Regions from separate parts of the Micromonospora sp. WMMD730 genome, predicted to be linked through region 3. Evidence: riboswitches for the same ligand, from Rfam matches in the RefSeq annotation. Region 3 holds a riboswitch; each other region holds the start of a gene.
The links. A riboswitch is a leader RNA that binds a small molecule or an ion and turns the genes downstream of it on or off. The one in region 3 is predicted to bind cyclic di-AMP.
Positions count from the first base shown of each region.

Region 1: linked by a shared signal. The riboswitch ahead of ACN265_RS30765 (NlpC/P60 family protein) and the one ahead of ACN265_RS21540 (C39 family peptidase) in region 3 are both predicted to bind cyclic di-AMP.
Region 2: linked by a shared signal. The riboswitch ahead of ACN265_RS06220 (coiled-coil domain-containing protein) and the one ahead of ACN265_RS21540 (C39 family peptidase) in region 3 are both predicted to bind cyclic di-AMP.
Region 4: linked by a shared signal. The riboswitch ahead of ACN265_RS28525 (coiled-coil domain-containing protein) and the one ahead of ACN265_RS21540 (C39 family peptidase) in region 3 are both predicted to bind cyclic di-AMP.

Region 1 is NZ_JBMHML010000002.1:7,163,276-7,167,120, forward strand. It holds gene ACN265_RS30755 (pyridoxamine 5'-phosphate oxidase family protein) at 1-550, opposite strand, end outside; gene dcd (dCTP deaminase) at 697-1,275, shown strand; gene ACN265_RS30765 (NlpC/P60 family protein) at 1,325-2,365, opposite strand; cyclic di-AMP (ydaO/yuaA leader) riboswitch at 2,378-2,514, opposite strand; gene ACN265_RS30770 (C40 family peptidase) at 2,670-3,668, opposite strand.
Region 2 is NZ_JBMHML010000002.1:1,356,561-1,360,405, forward strand. It holds gene ACN265_RS06210 (STAS domain-containing protein) at 1-157, shown strand, start outside; gene ACN265_RS06215 (SRPBCC family protein) at 255-722, shown strand; gene ACN265_RS06220 (coiled-coil domain-containing protein) at 795-1,850, opposite strand; cyclic di-AMP (ydaO/yuaA leader) riboswitch at 1,855-1,986, opposite strand; gene ACN265_RS06225 (cation diffusion facilitator family transporter) at 2,152-3,066, opposite strand; gene ACN265_RS06230 (HelD family protein) at 3,174-3,845, opposite strand, start outside.
Region 3 is NZ_JBMHML010000002.1:5,000,724-5,004,568, reverse strand. It holds gene ACN265_RS21545 (hypothetical protein) at 3-764, shown strand; cyclic di-AMP (ydaO/yuaA leader) riboswitch at 1,264-1,408, shown strand; gene ACN265_RS21540 (C39 family peptidase) at 1,681-2,532, shown strand; gene ACN265_RS21535 (CDP-glycerol glycerophosphotransferase family protein) at 2,655-3,845, opposite strand, start outside.
Region 4 is NZ_JBMHML010000002.1:6,696,910-6,700,754, reverse strand. It holds gene ACN265_RS28535 (helix-turn-helix transcriptional regulator) at 1-185, opposite strand, end outside; gene ACN265_RS28530 (carbonic anhydrase) at 419-1,132, shown strand; gene ACN265_RS28525 (coiled-coil domain-containing protein) at 1,238-2,263, opposite strand; cyclic di-AMP (ydaO/yuaA leader) riboswitch at 2,267-2,398, opposite strand; gene ACN265_RS28520 (YibE/F family protein) at 2,565-3,845, opposite strand, start outside.

The sequences.
Region 1 (3,845 bases), 2.2 Mb from region 3:
CGGCGGTGCGGCGGGTGTCGAACCCGTGCCGTCCGCGCCGGGACGGTCGCTGGTCGGGCAGGCCGGCGACACCGTGCCGACCGGGAACCGGGTCGAGCCAGACCTGCACGGCGGGACGCCCGGCGTCGCCGCCGAACGGGCCGCCGTGCTCGCGCCGGGTGAGCATGGCGACGTCGACACTGAACTCGAAGAGCCGCCAGTCGACCTGGGGCGCGGCCCGACCGATCTCGGCCACCAGCGCCACCCGGGCCGGATCGGTCACCGGCTCGGCGCGACCGGCGACGTACGCCTCGTCGTCGCTCTCCTCCGGCGGGAACGAGTGGAGCGCGTAGCGGCCGTCGCGTTCGAGGTCACGCCGCTTGGGCGAGTCGACGACGAAGCAGAACAACCCGCCGTCGGTGACCAGCGGGCAGACCGGGTGCACCCGGGGACCGCCGTCGGCGCGGACGGTGGCCAGGTAGCCGAAACCCGACCCGTACTGCTGGAGGAGAAGGCGGATCCCGTCGGCGAGGCGGGGCTCGTCGGCGGCGAATGCGGACCAGGATGCCATGCGGTCATCCTATCGAACAGGCGTTCTAAAATCAGTCCGACACGCAGGTCGAACGGCCCGACGTACGCCTCGGCGCCAGCGACGACGCCGGTCGGTGGGGCGGCCCGGTGGGCGGGTCCGGCCGGGGCGCTGGATATGGTGTCCCGATGCTGCTCTCCGACCGGGACCTCGTCTCCGAGATCAAGGCGGGCGCGCTGGCGCTGGAGCCGTTCGAACCGAGTCTGGTGCAGCCCTCCAGCATCGACGTGCGCCTCGACAAGCTGTTCCGGGTGTTCAACAACCACCTCTACACCCACATCGACCCGGCGATGCAGCAGGACGACCTGACGTCGATGGTGGAGGTGCCGGCGGGCGAACCGTTCGTGCTGCACCCGGGCGAGTTCGTGCTCGCCTCCACGCTCGAGGTCATCTCGCTCGGCGACCAGCTCGCCGGCCGGCTGGAGGGCAAGTCGAGCCTCGGCCGGCTGGGGCTGCTCACCCACTCGACCGCCGGTTTCATCGACCCGGGTTTCTCCGGCCACGTCACGCTGGAGCTGTCGAACGTGGCCAACCTGCCGATCACCCTCTGGCCGGGCATGAAGATCGGGCAGCTCTGCATCTTCCGGCTCTCCTCGCCGGCCGAGCACCCGTACGGCTCCGCGGTGTACGGATCGCGCTACCAGGGCCAGCGTGGGCCGACGCCCAGCCGCTCCTGGCAGAACTGGCGCACCTGGCCCATCGGCTGACGCGGCGTGCCGTGTCCGGGCCCCGGGTCCGGGGCCCGGACACGGTGGCTCAGCCGGGTCGGCCGTAGCTGTTGACCGGCCCGTCGTCGACCCGCTTCATCGTGATCGGTTTGCCCGCCTGGGAGGCGTGCACGACCCAGCCGTCCCCGACGTACATCCCGACGTGGTGCAGGTCGGAGTAGTAGAAGACCAGGTCGCCGGGGCGCAGGTCGGCCCGGCTCACCCGGTCGGTGACCTGGCGCTGCTGCCGGGCGTTGTGCGGCAACGACACCCCGGCCTTCGCCCAGGCGGCCATGGTCAGCCCGGAACAGTCGTAGTTGTTCGGGCCGGCCGCGCCCCACACGTACAGCTTGCCGATCTGGGCGCAGGCGAACTTGACCGCCGTACCGGCCGGGCCACCGGGGTAGCCGGCGGGGCACGGGGCCGGGCGCAGCTTGCCACCGCCGCCGTTGCCGTAGACCGTCAGCCGCAGCTTCTGCAACCGGTCGATCTCGGTGTTGATCTGCTTTTTGCGGGCCGCGAGCTGTGCTTCGGTACGGGTGAGCTGGGCGACCATCTCGTCCAACGGCGCTTTGGTCGCGGCGAGTTCGTCGCGGAGCTGGGCGACCTCCCGCACCTCGCGCTGCTGGCGGCTGGCGAACCGGTCCAGCAGCCCCAACTGTTCGACCACCTGGCTCGGGCTGCGGCTGCCCAGCAGGGCGTTGACGGTGGACACGTTCTCGCCCTTGTACGCCTGCACGGCGAGGCCGCTGACCTGGTTCATCGCCTGGTCGACGCGGCGTTGCAGGGGGGCGATCCGCTTGCCGAGCGCGTCGGCCTGCCGGCGCTTGGCGGCGAGGTCGATGCGGGTGGCGTTGTGCTGTTCGATGAGCGGTTCGAGCTTGTTCCAGTCCTGGTCGATCTGTCGCTCGATCTCGGCGACCGAGGGGTCGGCGTGCGCCGCCGTGGGGCCACCTGTCAGAACGACCGCGGCGGCGGCCAGGGTGGCGAGGGTGGTGGTGAAGCGGGACCAGCGTGGGCGCGGCACCGTCGTGTTCCGGGCGACCTGGGTCGTCCGGTGCGACGGTGGCCGCGGGGCATGGTGTGCCACCGGGCTCCGGGCTCCTTCTTCCTCGACCGCCTACCGGGTTAGCTGACGGGTTCGGGCGGGAAGGGAGCGCCCTACCGCGGTGGTCGCGGATTCACCCCGGCGTACCTGGGTCCCCGGCTCGCCCGGAGGCGACTCGGCGGTGCCGGTCGACGCCACCCCGGGCGGGGCGGACCTGGTGCCGACCGACGATTGACCAGAGTAGAGACGCTCGTTATCGATCCGCAACCCGCCGGGCCGGCACACTCCGTGACCGGAAAACACGCAACCCCCGGCCCATCGGGCCGGGGGTTGACGTATGTGCTGGTCAGGGGCGGCGGAAGCCGGCCACCGGCATGTAGTTGATGCTGGTCACCTGGACCGGCTTACCGGTCCGGGGCGCGTGCACCATCATGTCGTTGCCCAGGTAGAGCCCGACGTGGTGCAGGTCGCTGAAGAAGAACACCAGGTCTCCGGGGCGGGCCTCGGAGCGCGGGATGGCCTTGCCCTCGTTCCACTGCGCACCGGTGAAGTGGGTCAGCGAGATGCCTGCCGCCTTGTACGCGAACTGGGTGAGCCCGGAGCAGTCGAACGAGTTCGGCCCGGTGGCGCCCCAGACGTACGGGTCACCGACCTGCGCGCAGGCGGTCGCGATCGCGGTCCGGGCGGCGGAGCTGACCACGCCGTTGATCGTGGGGCAGCCGTTCACCTTCACCGTGGTCTTCGGCATCGCCGCCTGCAACCGCTTGATCTCGGTGTTGATCTGGGTCTTCTTGGCCGCGAGCTCCTTCTCCTGCTTCACCTCGGCGGCGATCAGGGTGTCGAGCTTCTGCTTCTCGGCGTCGTACTTGCGGCGGACCACGAGCACGGCCTCGACCTCCCGGCGCTGCTCGGCGGCGAGCCGGTCCAGGATGGTCAGCTGCGTGGCGAGGGTGCCCGGCTTGGTGGTGGTGAGCAGCGCGCTCAGCTCCTGCGAGGGGCCGGACTTGTAGTAGCGGGAGGCGAGGTCACCGACCCGGCCCAGGGCTAGTTCGCTCTGCAGGGCCAGCGGCTCGATCTTCTTCTGGAGGTCGGCCGACTTCTTGCGGTTGACCTTGAGCTGGGCCCGGACCTTGTTGTAGTCCTCGATGGTGGGTTCGAGCTGCTCCCACTGCTTGTCGAGAGCCGCCTCGATCTCCTCGGGCGACGGCGCGGCGTGGGCCGGCACGGCGAGCATCCCGGCACCGACGGCGACCGCCGCGACCAGGGTGAGCAGGCGGCGGGCGACCCGCCGGAGGGCTGCCGGCCGGGCGGGCGGCTGGCCCTGGGCGTGACGGTGAGGGGGCATGGTTGCCACCGGCGTCGACTCCTTTGCAACCGACCGCCGGGCGCCTCGCTAAGGGGAAGAAGGAGGCAGACGTCCCACAGCGGCCGGTGCAACATTAGGGGCAGTCACGGTGGGGAATCAAGGCGGGTGGGCACTCCATCACATCAGTGCAATCGCTTGCACACAAAGGGTGTCCAT
Region 2 (3,845 bases), 3.6 Mb from region 3:
CCAGACCGCCGAGGTCAGCGGCGTCAAACTGATCGTCACCGAGCCGAGCCGGTTCGTGCACCGACAGCTCTGGGTCACCGGCCTGCTCGGGCTCTTCGGTGCCCCGGAGCCGTACTTCGCCGGTGCCGCCACCCCGGAGGTCCTGCCCGGCGCCTGACCGGGCCCCGGTCGGCGTCGACGCCACTGACCAGGGACGTTGCCAGTCCGTCTCCGGTACGGCACGATCGTGCGACCGACGACGGTCAGGAGGCCCGGTGGTCCGGCGGGAGAGCTTCAGCTACACGGTGCAGGCGCGCTGCTCACCGGCGGACGCGATGGCGCTGCTGAGCGACCTGTCCCGGCAGGAGGAGCTGCATCCCCTGATCGTCCGGGTGCGCCGGCTGCCCGCCCGGCCGGGTGCCCTGGCCAGCTACGCGATCACCGACCGGCTGGAGCTGGGGCCGCTGCGGTTCCCCGTCACCTACCAGGCCGACGTGCTGCTGGCCGGCGACGACGAGATCGTGACGATGGCCCGCCAGCAGCCCGGCACCACCGTACGCAACCACACCCGGCTGCGGATGGAGGGTGACCTGCTGCGGATCGACGTGGAGATCACCCTCGCCGCGCCGGCCCCGCTGTTCGGCTACGCCTTCCGGCAGGCCCGCGCCGCCCACCTGGGGTTGGCCAGCCGCCTCGGCGCGGTCCTGGACAGCCGGGCCGGCGACCCACCCCCCGCCGGCTGACGACCGCCGGCACCCGCCCGGACGGTCGCGCCGCGGTGGCCCGCCCTGAGCGGACGGGCCACCGCGCCGGGATCAGATCATCGACAGGTGCACGTGGTTGGTGTGGTCGCTGGACGGGTCCCCGTTGCCCCCGCTGTACGCCTTCCACCCGCTGCTCGGCAGCCAGATCCGCTTGAACCAGATCACGTAGAGCACACCGAGCCGGTCGGCGTTGCGGATGAAGTACGCGGCGAGGTTGTTGCCGTACGTCCGGTCGCCGCCACTGGCCACCCCGCCGAAGCCGCCCTTCTGGGCGGCGAAGTCGCACGCCCGGCCCTTGGGGTGCTCGCCGGAGCCGCTGGGCCGGTAGCAGGAGACGTACCTGGTGAAACCGGCCGCCTTGGCCTGGTTCAGGGCGTTGAGCGTACGCGGGGTGATACAGCCGTTGGCCGGCGTCGGGTCGTTGACGCTGCACGACTCGGACGGCCAGGAGCCGTCGGAGTTGCGGGGCGCCCCCTTGGCGTTGCTGGTGGACGTGCCGTCCGAGCTGCCGGAGTCGCGGGAGGTGGGGGCCGGCTTGTCGGCGGCGGCCACCGCCAGCGCCCGCTCGGCCTGCTCCTTGCGCTTGCCCATGGTGGCGACCTGCTTGCGCTGTTCGGTGATCTCCTGGGTGACCGCCGCCCGGGTCCGGGTGGCCTGGTCCCGGGTCTCGATCATCGTGCGCAGTTCCTGGTCCTCCCGGGTGGCGACCGTCTCCAGCGCCGCCGCGCGGTCCAGGAAACCGCTCGGGGTGTTGCTGTTGAGCAGGGCGGACATCGGCCCGAGCCGGCCGGTGCGGTAGGCCGCGCCGGCGATCTCGCCGACCTTGGCGGTCTGCGTGACCAGCTGCCCCTCGATGGTCTTGAGCTGCCCGTCGAGTTCCTGCTGGCGCTTGGTGGAGCGCTCCAGGGCGGCCTTGGCCTCCAGCCAGCCCTTGCTGGCGGCGTCGAGCTGGTCGCGCAGCGCCGGGGTGCCGCCCTCGTCGTCGCCGGGGGCGGCGAGCCGGGTGGCGGGCGCGGCGGCGGCCGGGGTGAACGGCGCGGCCGACACGCCCAGGGCCAACGCCGTGACGACTGCGGCCAGCAGCCGCGTGGTGGTGCGTACGTGCATGCGGATGTCCTTCCGTCAGCCGCCGACCGGGTTAGCTGACGGGTTCGGGACGGAAGATCCCTACCGCTGACGCGGATGCACCCCAGGAACGTGGTTCCCCGGTTCGCCCGGGCGGGCGATTAGGCGGCGGCCTCTGCCTGGCGGAGACCGGGGCCGAGCCTACCGGTACGCGTGTGACGCCTGCCTACCTCGTGACTGAGGGTACGAGAGTGAATACCCTCAAAAGGTTCAAACGACGCAAATTTCCGCGATCTCTGTGCGGGAGTACCCGGCGGGGCTGACCGTCCGGCCCGGGGCGGGGTCACCAGTGGGCGGGGCCGCATGCGCCGGGGCTCGCCCCGGGCTCGACCTGGAGGGTGGCGTGCTCGATGTGGAAGTCCTCCCGCAGGGCGCCCCGGGCGGCCGCCAGCACCGCGCCGACCTCGGCGTCACCGGCCAGGGTGAGGTGGGCCGAGGCGACGTCCATGCCGGAGGTGAGCGTCCAGACGTGCAGGTCGTGCACCTCGGCGACACCGGGCACGGCGGTCAGCCGGTCGTGCACGGCGGTCACCGGCAGGTGCTCCGGGGCGGCCTGGACCAGGATGCGCACCGCCGCCCGGCCGAGCCGCCAGGTGCGGGGCAGGATGAACACGCCGATCGCCACGGCGACCAGTGGGTCGGCCCACCACCAGCCGGTGCCGGCGATCAGCAGCGCCGCCACGATCACCCCGACCGAACCGAGCAGGTCGCCGAGCACCTCCAGGTACGCCCCGCGCAGGTTGATGCTCTCCTTGGCGCCCTCCCGCAGCAGGCCGAACGCGACGATGTTGGCGAGCAGGCCGAGCACCGCCACCACCAGCATCGGGCCGGCCAGCACCTCGGGTGGCTCGCCGAACCGGCGGACCGCCTCGATCAGCACGTAGACCGCGACCCCGCTGAGCAGGACGGCGTTGGCCAGGGCGGCGAGCACCTCCAGCCGGTAGAGGCCGAAGGTGCGCTGCGGGTCCCGGGCGGCCCGCCGGGTGGCGGTGATCGCGGCCAGCGCCATCCCGATGCCGAGCACGTCGGTGAACATGTGCCCCGCGTCGGAGAGCAGGGCCAGCGAGCCGGTGCCGAAGGCGGCCACCGCCTCGACCACCATGAGCACGGCGAGCAGCCCGAACGCCGCCCAGAGCCGACCCCGGTGCCGGTGCGCGGCGTTGCTCACCGTCGCGCTGTGGTCATGACCTGCGCCCACGTCCACACCCTCCGTCGCCGCTGCGGACCCGCTCCAATCTATGCTCACATCGCTATGTATGCAAGTGATGGTCGGACGTCCGGCCAGGTGGGCCGGGTCCCGGTCGGTCAGCCGGTCGGCTCGACGGTGGTGAGGCGCTGGGTCGCCCGGGACAACGCCACGTAGAGCGTCCGCACCCCGGAGCCCGGATCGGCCCGGATCTCGCCGGGGCAGACCAGCACCACCCCGTCGTACTCCATGCCCTTGGCCTGGAGGCTGGTCACCACCTGCAGGCGCGCCCCACCCCGGTCGCCCAACCAGCCGGCGACCTCGTCGCGGCGGGGCACCGGGGTGATCACGCCGACCGTCCCCGCCACCTCGGCCAGCAGCGTGTCCACCGCGTCGGCCGTCGTCCGGGCCAGCTCCGCCGCCGGCACGTGCAGCGCCACCGGGTCCACCCCGGTGGAGCGCACCGCGCTCGGCAACTCCAGGTCCGGGTAGAGCCGGCGGATCTCCGCCGCCGCCACCGCGAAGATCTCCGCCGAGTTGCGGTAGTTGGTGGAGAGCGTGAACCGGTGCCGCCGCCGCCGGCCCAGCGCCTGGTCCCGGGCCCGGTCCAGCTCCGCCTGGTCACCCGTCCAGGCGGTCTGCGCCGGATCACCCACCACCGTCCAGGAGGCGAGCCGACCGCGCCGGCCGATCATCCGCCACTGCATCGGCGAGACGTCCTGCGACTCGTCGACCACCACGTGCGCGTAGTCCCGGTAGTCCTCCGGCCGCTCCCGGGCCGCCGCCCGCGC
Region 3 (3,845 bases):
CCGTGAACACCGTGCTCTCCCAGTTCCTGATCGGGGTGCCGACCGCCACCGCGATCTGGTCCCTGCTGCTCGTCCTCGCGCTGACCGGCCTCGCCGTCCTGGTCGCCCGTCCCGAGCGGGAGCAGACGACCGACGTGACCCCTGTCGTGCCGTCGCCGGACGCCCCACCCCCGGTCGCCGACCTGCGGCGCTACGCCGACGAGGTGGCCGTCGCCGCCGCCGGGGCCGCCCAGACCGCCCGCCGTCACCGGACCGCCTGGCTGGCCGCCCAGGACACCCTGGAACGGGCCTGGCAGGCGTACGACGAGGCCGAGACGACCGCCCGCCGGTTCGTCGGCGCGGGGGCGCTGCCGAGCCCGCGTACCCCCCGGACACCCGCCGAGTACGCGGGTCGGGAGCGGTGGCTGCACCAGGAGGCGGTGGCGGCGCACTGGCGGGGCGAGTTGTCGGTGGAGCGGCTGCGGGACGTCTTCGCGCACCGCGACGGCTGGGACCCGCGCCGGCACCCCGTCGAGCACGAGGTGATGCTGGCCCGGGCGGTCCGGGAGGACCGGCGTGCGGCGTACCGGGCGGCGGCCTGGCGGGAAAGCGTCGCGTGGCGGGACGCCGAGCTGGCCGCCGAGGCCGCCCGCTCCCTGGCCGCCGAGGCGTACGCGGCGACGCAGCGGGTGCGGCCGGGCCGGGTCCCGCTGCCCCGTACCGCGACGTCGGCGGCGACCCGCCTCACGCAGGCCGCCCGCTGGCACCCGGCCCGGGTCGGCTGACCACCCCGGGACCGCCGCTCCCGGGCCGGACCAGGCCCGGCCCGGGATGATCGACACAATGACGCGCAGATGGCGGTGTCCGCGCCGCGTTGACCCCGCGACTTCGGCCCCGTTGCGAATGCCGTGCCCCCGCCCCGGCGGTCCCGTTGCGGGCGGTGGTCCTGCCCGGGGCCGCGCGGGCCGGGAGACCGGGGGTCCCGGGGGCCGAATCGTTATCCAGGGCGGTGTGGGTGCGGTCACGGTCCGGCGGAACCGGACAGCCCGTCACACCCGGTCACATCGACTCCGCTGATCATCGGAGGTTGCGGGTCGGCTGTCCGGTCACTGCCCTGCCGAGCCCTGACGGCCATTCGTCCCGGCCCGCACCCCCGCTGCCCGAGTGCCCCGCAAAGAAGCCGACCCGACGATGTTTGCGCAGCTCACAGGGCTTGGCGGGAGCGAAGGGTGACCAGTAGTGTCGCTGCGGTCCGGTGCGGTTTCCGATCGCAGGAGGCGACGCCGTGCCGACCCGCTCAATCGTGCATGTCACGAACCGGGGACCCACACGCACCACCTGGGGTGAATCTCCGGGCCACGGCCCGGGGTAGGGCGATCTTCCCGCCCGAATCCGTCAGCTAACCCGGTCGGCGGCAGCGGAAGGAGTTTCATCCTCGTGCAGCATGACCCCACCCCCTCGGTGGTTCCTCCACCTCGGCACCGGGGTGCCGCCGGACCGTCGCGCCTGACGCGCTGACCCGGCCGTCCACCCCGCCGCCCGACCCCGGTCGGGCGACCCGCCGACCCGTCCGGCTCCCGTCGGGCGGTCCCTGCCGAACGAGCGGCGCAACACCCGATCCGCGCGTGGCGTACCCGCCACGTGCCGGTCCGGCGTGCCCGGCCGCCTCGCCCCGTGGAGGAACACCCCGTGAAGCACCACATGAAGCGTCAGCTCCGCCGATTGGGCGCCCAGCGCCCGTACCGGATGGTCGTCGGCTCGGCGGCGGTCCTCGTCCTGGCCGCCGGTGGCACCGCCCTGGCCGCCGGGGTCGATGACGCCCCGACCGACCAGCAACGCGCCACCGCCGTGGCCGAGACCACCCCCCGCCTCGACGACGTCGCCAGCCGCGCCCAGGCCCGGGTCGCCGTCCCCGCCCCGGCCAGCCCGTCGGCCACCCCCTCGACCAGCCCGTCGGCGAGCCCCACCCCGGCGCCGCGCGTCACCCGGGCGAAGGCCCGCGCCACCGCCGACCCGGATCTGACCCGCAAGGCGGCCCCGAAGCCCCCGTCGTCGAAGGTCCTGCGCTACGACTACCAGGCCCAGATCACCTACTACTACTGCGGCCCGGCCGCGGTGCGCAACGCGCTCAGCGCGGCCGGCATCGAACGCGGCCAGGACGACCTCGCCGCCCAGCTGGGCACCACCGAGATGGGCACCAACTCGGCCGAGGACACCACCCGGGTGCTCAACGCCGTGGTCAAGGGCGACCCGTACCGGACCCGGATGTTCGCCGGCACCCCGAGCGACGCGCAGATCGAGCGGCTGCGGGCCGACGTGGTCGCGGCGGTCACCGACAAGCGGGCCGTGGTCGCGAACGTGGCCGGGGACGCCACCGACCTCGACGGCGGCTGGCACTCCTTCCCCGGCGGCCACTACGTCGCCGCCGTGGGCTACCGGGACAACGGCCGTACCGTGCGGATCGCCGACTCGGCCGACCCGTCGCTGCCGGCCTACTGGGTCAGCGTGACCACCCTGGCGAACTGGATCGCCACCCGGGGCTACTCCGCCTGACCGAGCCACCCCCCACCCGCCCCGGCCGCCCGCGGCCGGGGCGGTGCTCGTCATGGGGCCGATGTAGCGGTGTCAGCGGATCCGGATACCGCAACATCGGCCCGATGGCGGGCGGCCCCCGGTCAGATCCGGGGGGAGAGGGGAGCGGCGGGGGCACGGGGGGCCGGCGGGGCCCAGCCCGGCTCCAACTCCCGGCGGGCGGCGTCGAGGAAACCGTCGGCGTACGCGTCGGCGGGGAAGTCGCCCAGGTAGCGGCGCCGGGTGTCCCAGCGGGCCGCCGCCAACGGGTCGGTGTCCAGCAGGCCGGTCAGCACCTCGTCGAGGTTGGCCATGTCCCGGCGCAGCACGTAACCGGAGCGGGCCAGCGGGAACCGGTCCAGGAACTCGTCGCCGTCGACGCCCAGGTCGGTCACCGCGTACGGCTTGCCGGAGTAGAGGTAGTCGGAGATGACCCCGGAGACGTCGGAGACCAGCGCGTCGGAGCGGTTGACGCACTCGGTCAGGCTCAGCTCACGGCTGGCCGCCGCCCCCCACAGGTGCTGCCGGCCGGTACGGGTCCGGTCGGCGGCGAGCAGCTCGGTGAGCCGGGCCAGCTGCCGGGCCGAGGCCGGGTTCTGCCCGGTGTACGGGTGGGCCCGCAGGATCACCGTGGCGCCCCGGTCGAGCAGCCGGCGCAGCAGCGGCTCGGCCACCGGCAGCGAGCAGTAGTTGGCGTCGGCGTGGTGGCCGGTCCAGGTGGGGGTGTAGAGCACGGTCGGGGCGGTCAGCGGGCGGGCCTCCCGGCGTACCTCGATGGCTTCGACCTGCGGCCGGCCGACCACGACGAACTTCTCGGCGGGGATCTCCACGCCGGCCCGCGCGTACCGCTCGATCGCCGCCGGACCGGCTACGAAGATCTTGTCGAAGATGGCCGAGACCGGGTTGGCGCTGGGGGCCTTGTCGCTGTCGCCGTGGTGCAGCTGCACGTGGGTGAGCTGGGTGAACCGGATGCAGTGGCTGTTCTTCGCCCCGTGGTTGACGTAGAACGCCACCCGCAGGCTGGGCACCAGCGCCTCGTCCATGGCCTTGAGGGTGGGGCAGTAGACCACCGGGGCGCTCGTCGCGGCGGCGATCGTGGGCAGGAACTCCGGCTCCCGCAGCAGCACCAGGAACGGCCGGCCGAGCCGCTCCAGGTAGGGCAGCCACATGGTGACCTGGTATTCCGAGCCGGGCGGGGCGGAGAAGTAGAGCAGGAACTCCGGCTGGTGGGCGCGCAGCGCCCGGGTCACCGGGCCGCCCCCGCCCGACGGCCGGAACCGCCGCTGGGCCAGGTC
Region 4 (3,845 bases), 1.7 Mb from region 3:
TAGCCGCCGGCCTCCAGGTCGGCGACGATCGCCTGGGCGGCCCGTTCGGTCACCCCGACCTCGTCGGCGACGTCGCGGAGGCGGGCGGTGGGGTTGCGGGCGATGGCGAGCAGCACATGGCCGTGGTTGGTGAGGAACGTCCAGTTCCGGGTGCTCCCCGTGCCGTCTGTCGCCATGCCGGTCATGGTATGGCCCGTACCTGGGAGACCCGTCGTCGGCCGCCCCGACGGGTCCCGGGGTCGCCCGCCGATGCGGTACGCGCCCCGGGTCCGACACGCCGTCGACACCGCGCCGACCGACGCCTGAAACGTGTATCACGAAATCTTGACGTACCTTTAGCTGCGTGTGACCGTGGGGACACGGCCGTCGTCGCCGCCGGCCGGCGTGACCAGGTGCGATTCCGGACCGAGGTGAGGCAATGGCCCCGATCACTCCGACCCAGGCGTTGGCCGAGTTGCAGGCCGGCAACCGGCGGTTCGTCGCCGGTGCGCCCCGTCATCCCAACCAGGACGCCGGGCACCGCACCGCCGTCGCCGACGGTCAGCATCCCTTCGCCGTCATCGTCGGCTGCTCCGACTCCCGGCTCGCCGCCGAGATCATCTTCGACCGGGGTCTCGGCGACCTGTTCGTGGTCCGGACCGCCGGCCACACCGCCGGGCCCGAGGTGCTCGGCAGCGTCGAGTACGCGGTCACGGTGCTCGGCACCCCGCTGGTGGTGGTCCTCGGGCACGACTCCTGCGGTGCGGTGCAGGCGGCCCGGGACACGGCCCGCACCGGCACCCAGCCCCCGGGGCACCTCTACTCGGTGGTCGCCGCCGTCGGGCCGAGCCTGCGCCGCGCGGCCCAGCAGGGGGTGCACGACATCGACGGGATCGTCGACATCCACATCGCGCAGACCGTCGAGGTGCTGCTCGGCAACTCTCCGGTGATCGCCGCCGAGGTGGCCGCCGGTCGGTGCGCGGTGGTCGGCATGTCCTACCGGCTCGCCGCCGGCGAGGTCCACCAGGTCGCCCCGGCCCCCGAGCCCGCCGCCGCGCTGCCCGAGCCCGCCGCCGCGCTGCCCGAGCCCGCCGCCGTGGTGCCCGCACCGACCGTGCCGGCCGGTGCGGCGCCGGAACCCGTCGCCTCCTGACCCGCACCGGTCACGACGAAGGCCGCCCGGCTCAGCCGGGCGGCCTTCGTCATGCGTGGCCCGAACAACTCATCGGGGCCGGTGGTGCGGTGCCGAACACGGTCGCTACAGCAGTGACACGTGGACGTGGTCGGTGTGGTTGGACGGCCCCGAGTACGAACTCCAGCCGTTGGCCGGGAACCAGATCTGCCGGTTCCAGATCACGTAGTAGATGCCCAGCCGGTCCGAGTTGCGGATCAGGAACGCGGCGAGGTTGTTGCCGTACATCCGGGTGTCGTTGTTGTGCCACGGGCTGAACCCGCTGTTCTGCAACGACCAGTCGCACGCCCTGCCCTTGGGGTGCTCCCACGGCCCGCCGGGGCGGTAGCAGCCGACGAACCGGTTGAACCCGGCCCGCTTGACCTCCTTGTACATGTGCAGCGTGCGCGGGGTGATGCAGCCGGACGTGGTCGGGTCGTTCTCGCTGCACGACTCCCCGCGCCAGTCGCCGTTGGCGGTCTGGCCGGGTGCGACGCGGGCCACCGGGGACGTCGCGTCGACCAGGCCGCCGGTGAAGCCCCGGCCGCCGACCAGGGCCAGTGCCTTGTCGGCCTCGGTCTTCTTCTTGGCCATCAGGTTGGCCTGCTTCTGCTGCTCCCGGACCTCGGCGTCGACGGCGAGCTTGGCCTGCTCGGCCCGGGTCTTGACCTTGTTGACCTCGGCCAGCTTGCCGGCGTTGACCATGTTCAGCTCGTCCAGGGCGGCGGCCCGGCGGACGAAGGCGTCCGGCGCGTCGCTCTCCAGCAGCGCGGCGACCGCGCCGACCCGACCCGTCCGGTACGACTGGGCGGCGATCTCGGTGACCTGCGGGGCCAGCGCCGCCAGCTCCTGCTCCGCCTTCTCCACCTCGATGGCGTATTCGAGCTGGCGCTTCTTGGACTTCTCCAGCCGGGTCTTCGCCGCCGAATACTCCCGGTTGGTGGCCTCGATGACGTCGGTGAGCAGCTTCGGCTCGTCGTCCTCCTCGTGCCCCGAGGGGGTGGGCGCGTTGGGCGCGGCCGTCGCGGGGGCGGCGGCCGGTCCGGCGACGATCGCCAGGGCGGCGAGTACGGCCACTGCCGGCGTCAACCAGCGGCGTAGGGGTGCCGTCACAGTTTTCCCTTCCGTCGACCGCCGACCGGGTTAGCTGACGGGTTCGGGACGGAAGTGGCCCCTACCGCTGGCGCGGATTCACCCCAGGTGCTCGGTTCCCCGGCTCGCCGTACGGCGATTGGGCGGTGGCACCGCTGGCGCCGGTGGGCGCCTTCGGCGGTGACCGGCAGCGAGGTTACCCGAGAGTCGTACCGGGGATCTACGCCCGCAACCCGACCAAATGAGTATTTTCCCGATAGCGAGGGGTAATCAGTGACGCGACCGACAGGCGTGACCTCGCCTCCGGTCACGCAGCGCAGTGTCACCATGCGGTGTCCGTGCTCCTTTCCGGGTCTGGCCATCGTGCGGGGGCCGGGGTGGACGGTTCGCCGTGCCGGGGGGCGCTCAACGCCTCCAGCGCCTCGGCACGGTCGGGGGCGGGACGTGGGGTGGGCGGCGACCCGGTCGTACCGGCGTCGGCCGGTCCCCGCCCGGCGGTCACGACCAGCGCGGCCAACCCGGTGGTCAGCGGCACCGCCGCCACCAGGCCGAGGGTCGCCACCGCGCTGCGGACGATCTCCTGGGCCAGGAACTCGCTGGTGAGGATCTGGCTCACCGGGCGGCTGTCGGCGGTGAGCAGGAGCAGCAACGGCAGTGACGCGCCCGCGTACGCCAGCACGATCGTGTTGACCGTGGACGCGATGTGCGCCCGGCCGACCCGGGTCGCCGCCCGGTAGAGCTGCAACCGGGACAGCCCCGGGTTGGCGTGCGCCAGCTCGGTTACGGTGGCCGCCTGGGTGACCGTGACGTCGTCGAGCACGCCGAGCGACCCGATGATGATCCCGGCCAGCAGCAGGCCGTGCAGGTCCACGTCACGCTGGTACATCGACAGCGTGGTGGCCTCCTCGCTGCCGAACCCGGTCAGGTGGGTGGCGGCGGTGGCCAGCGTGCCCAGCACGCCGGTCAGCACCAGGCTGCCCAACGTGCCCAGCACCGCCACCGAGGTCTGCGCGGTGATCCCGTGGGTCAGGTACAGCACCACGAACATGATCAAGGCGGCGCCGGTGACCGCGATCGGCAGCGGCGCACCCCCGGCGGAGATGCCCGGCACCACGAAGGTCAACAGGATGGCGAAGCTGGCCCCGAGGCCGGCCAGGGCGGCCAGTCCGCGCAGCCGGCCGAACGCCACGATCGCCGCCGCGAACAGGGCGACCAGCCAGAGCAACGGCATGCCCCGCTGGTGCTCGGCGATGTGGTAGCTGCTCGCCGACGGATCGCTCGGGTCGGCCAACGCGACGAGCACCACCTCGTCGCCGACCGCCACCGTCGGCGCTCCCGGCCCGGACGGCACCGGCGTCTGCACCTCACGGCCCGCGTCCGGCCCCTGCTCGACGGCGACCGTCACCGTCCCGCACGGTCCGTCGGCCACCCCGGGAGGGCCGTCGGGGGTCTGCGGGGCGGGCGGGCACGGTTCGGTCACCACCCGGGTCACCGTGCCGTGGTGGCGGGGCACCTGCTCACCCTGGTCGATCTTCGGGGTCGCACCGGGCCAGAGCACCAGCGTGGCGATCACCGTGACCACGATGAGCGGCACCACCGTCAT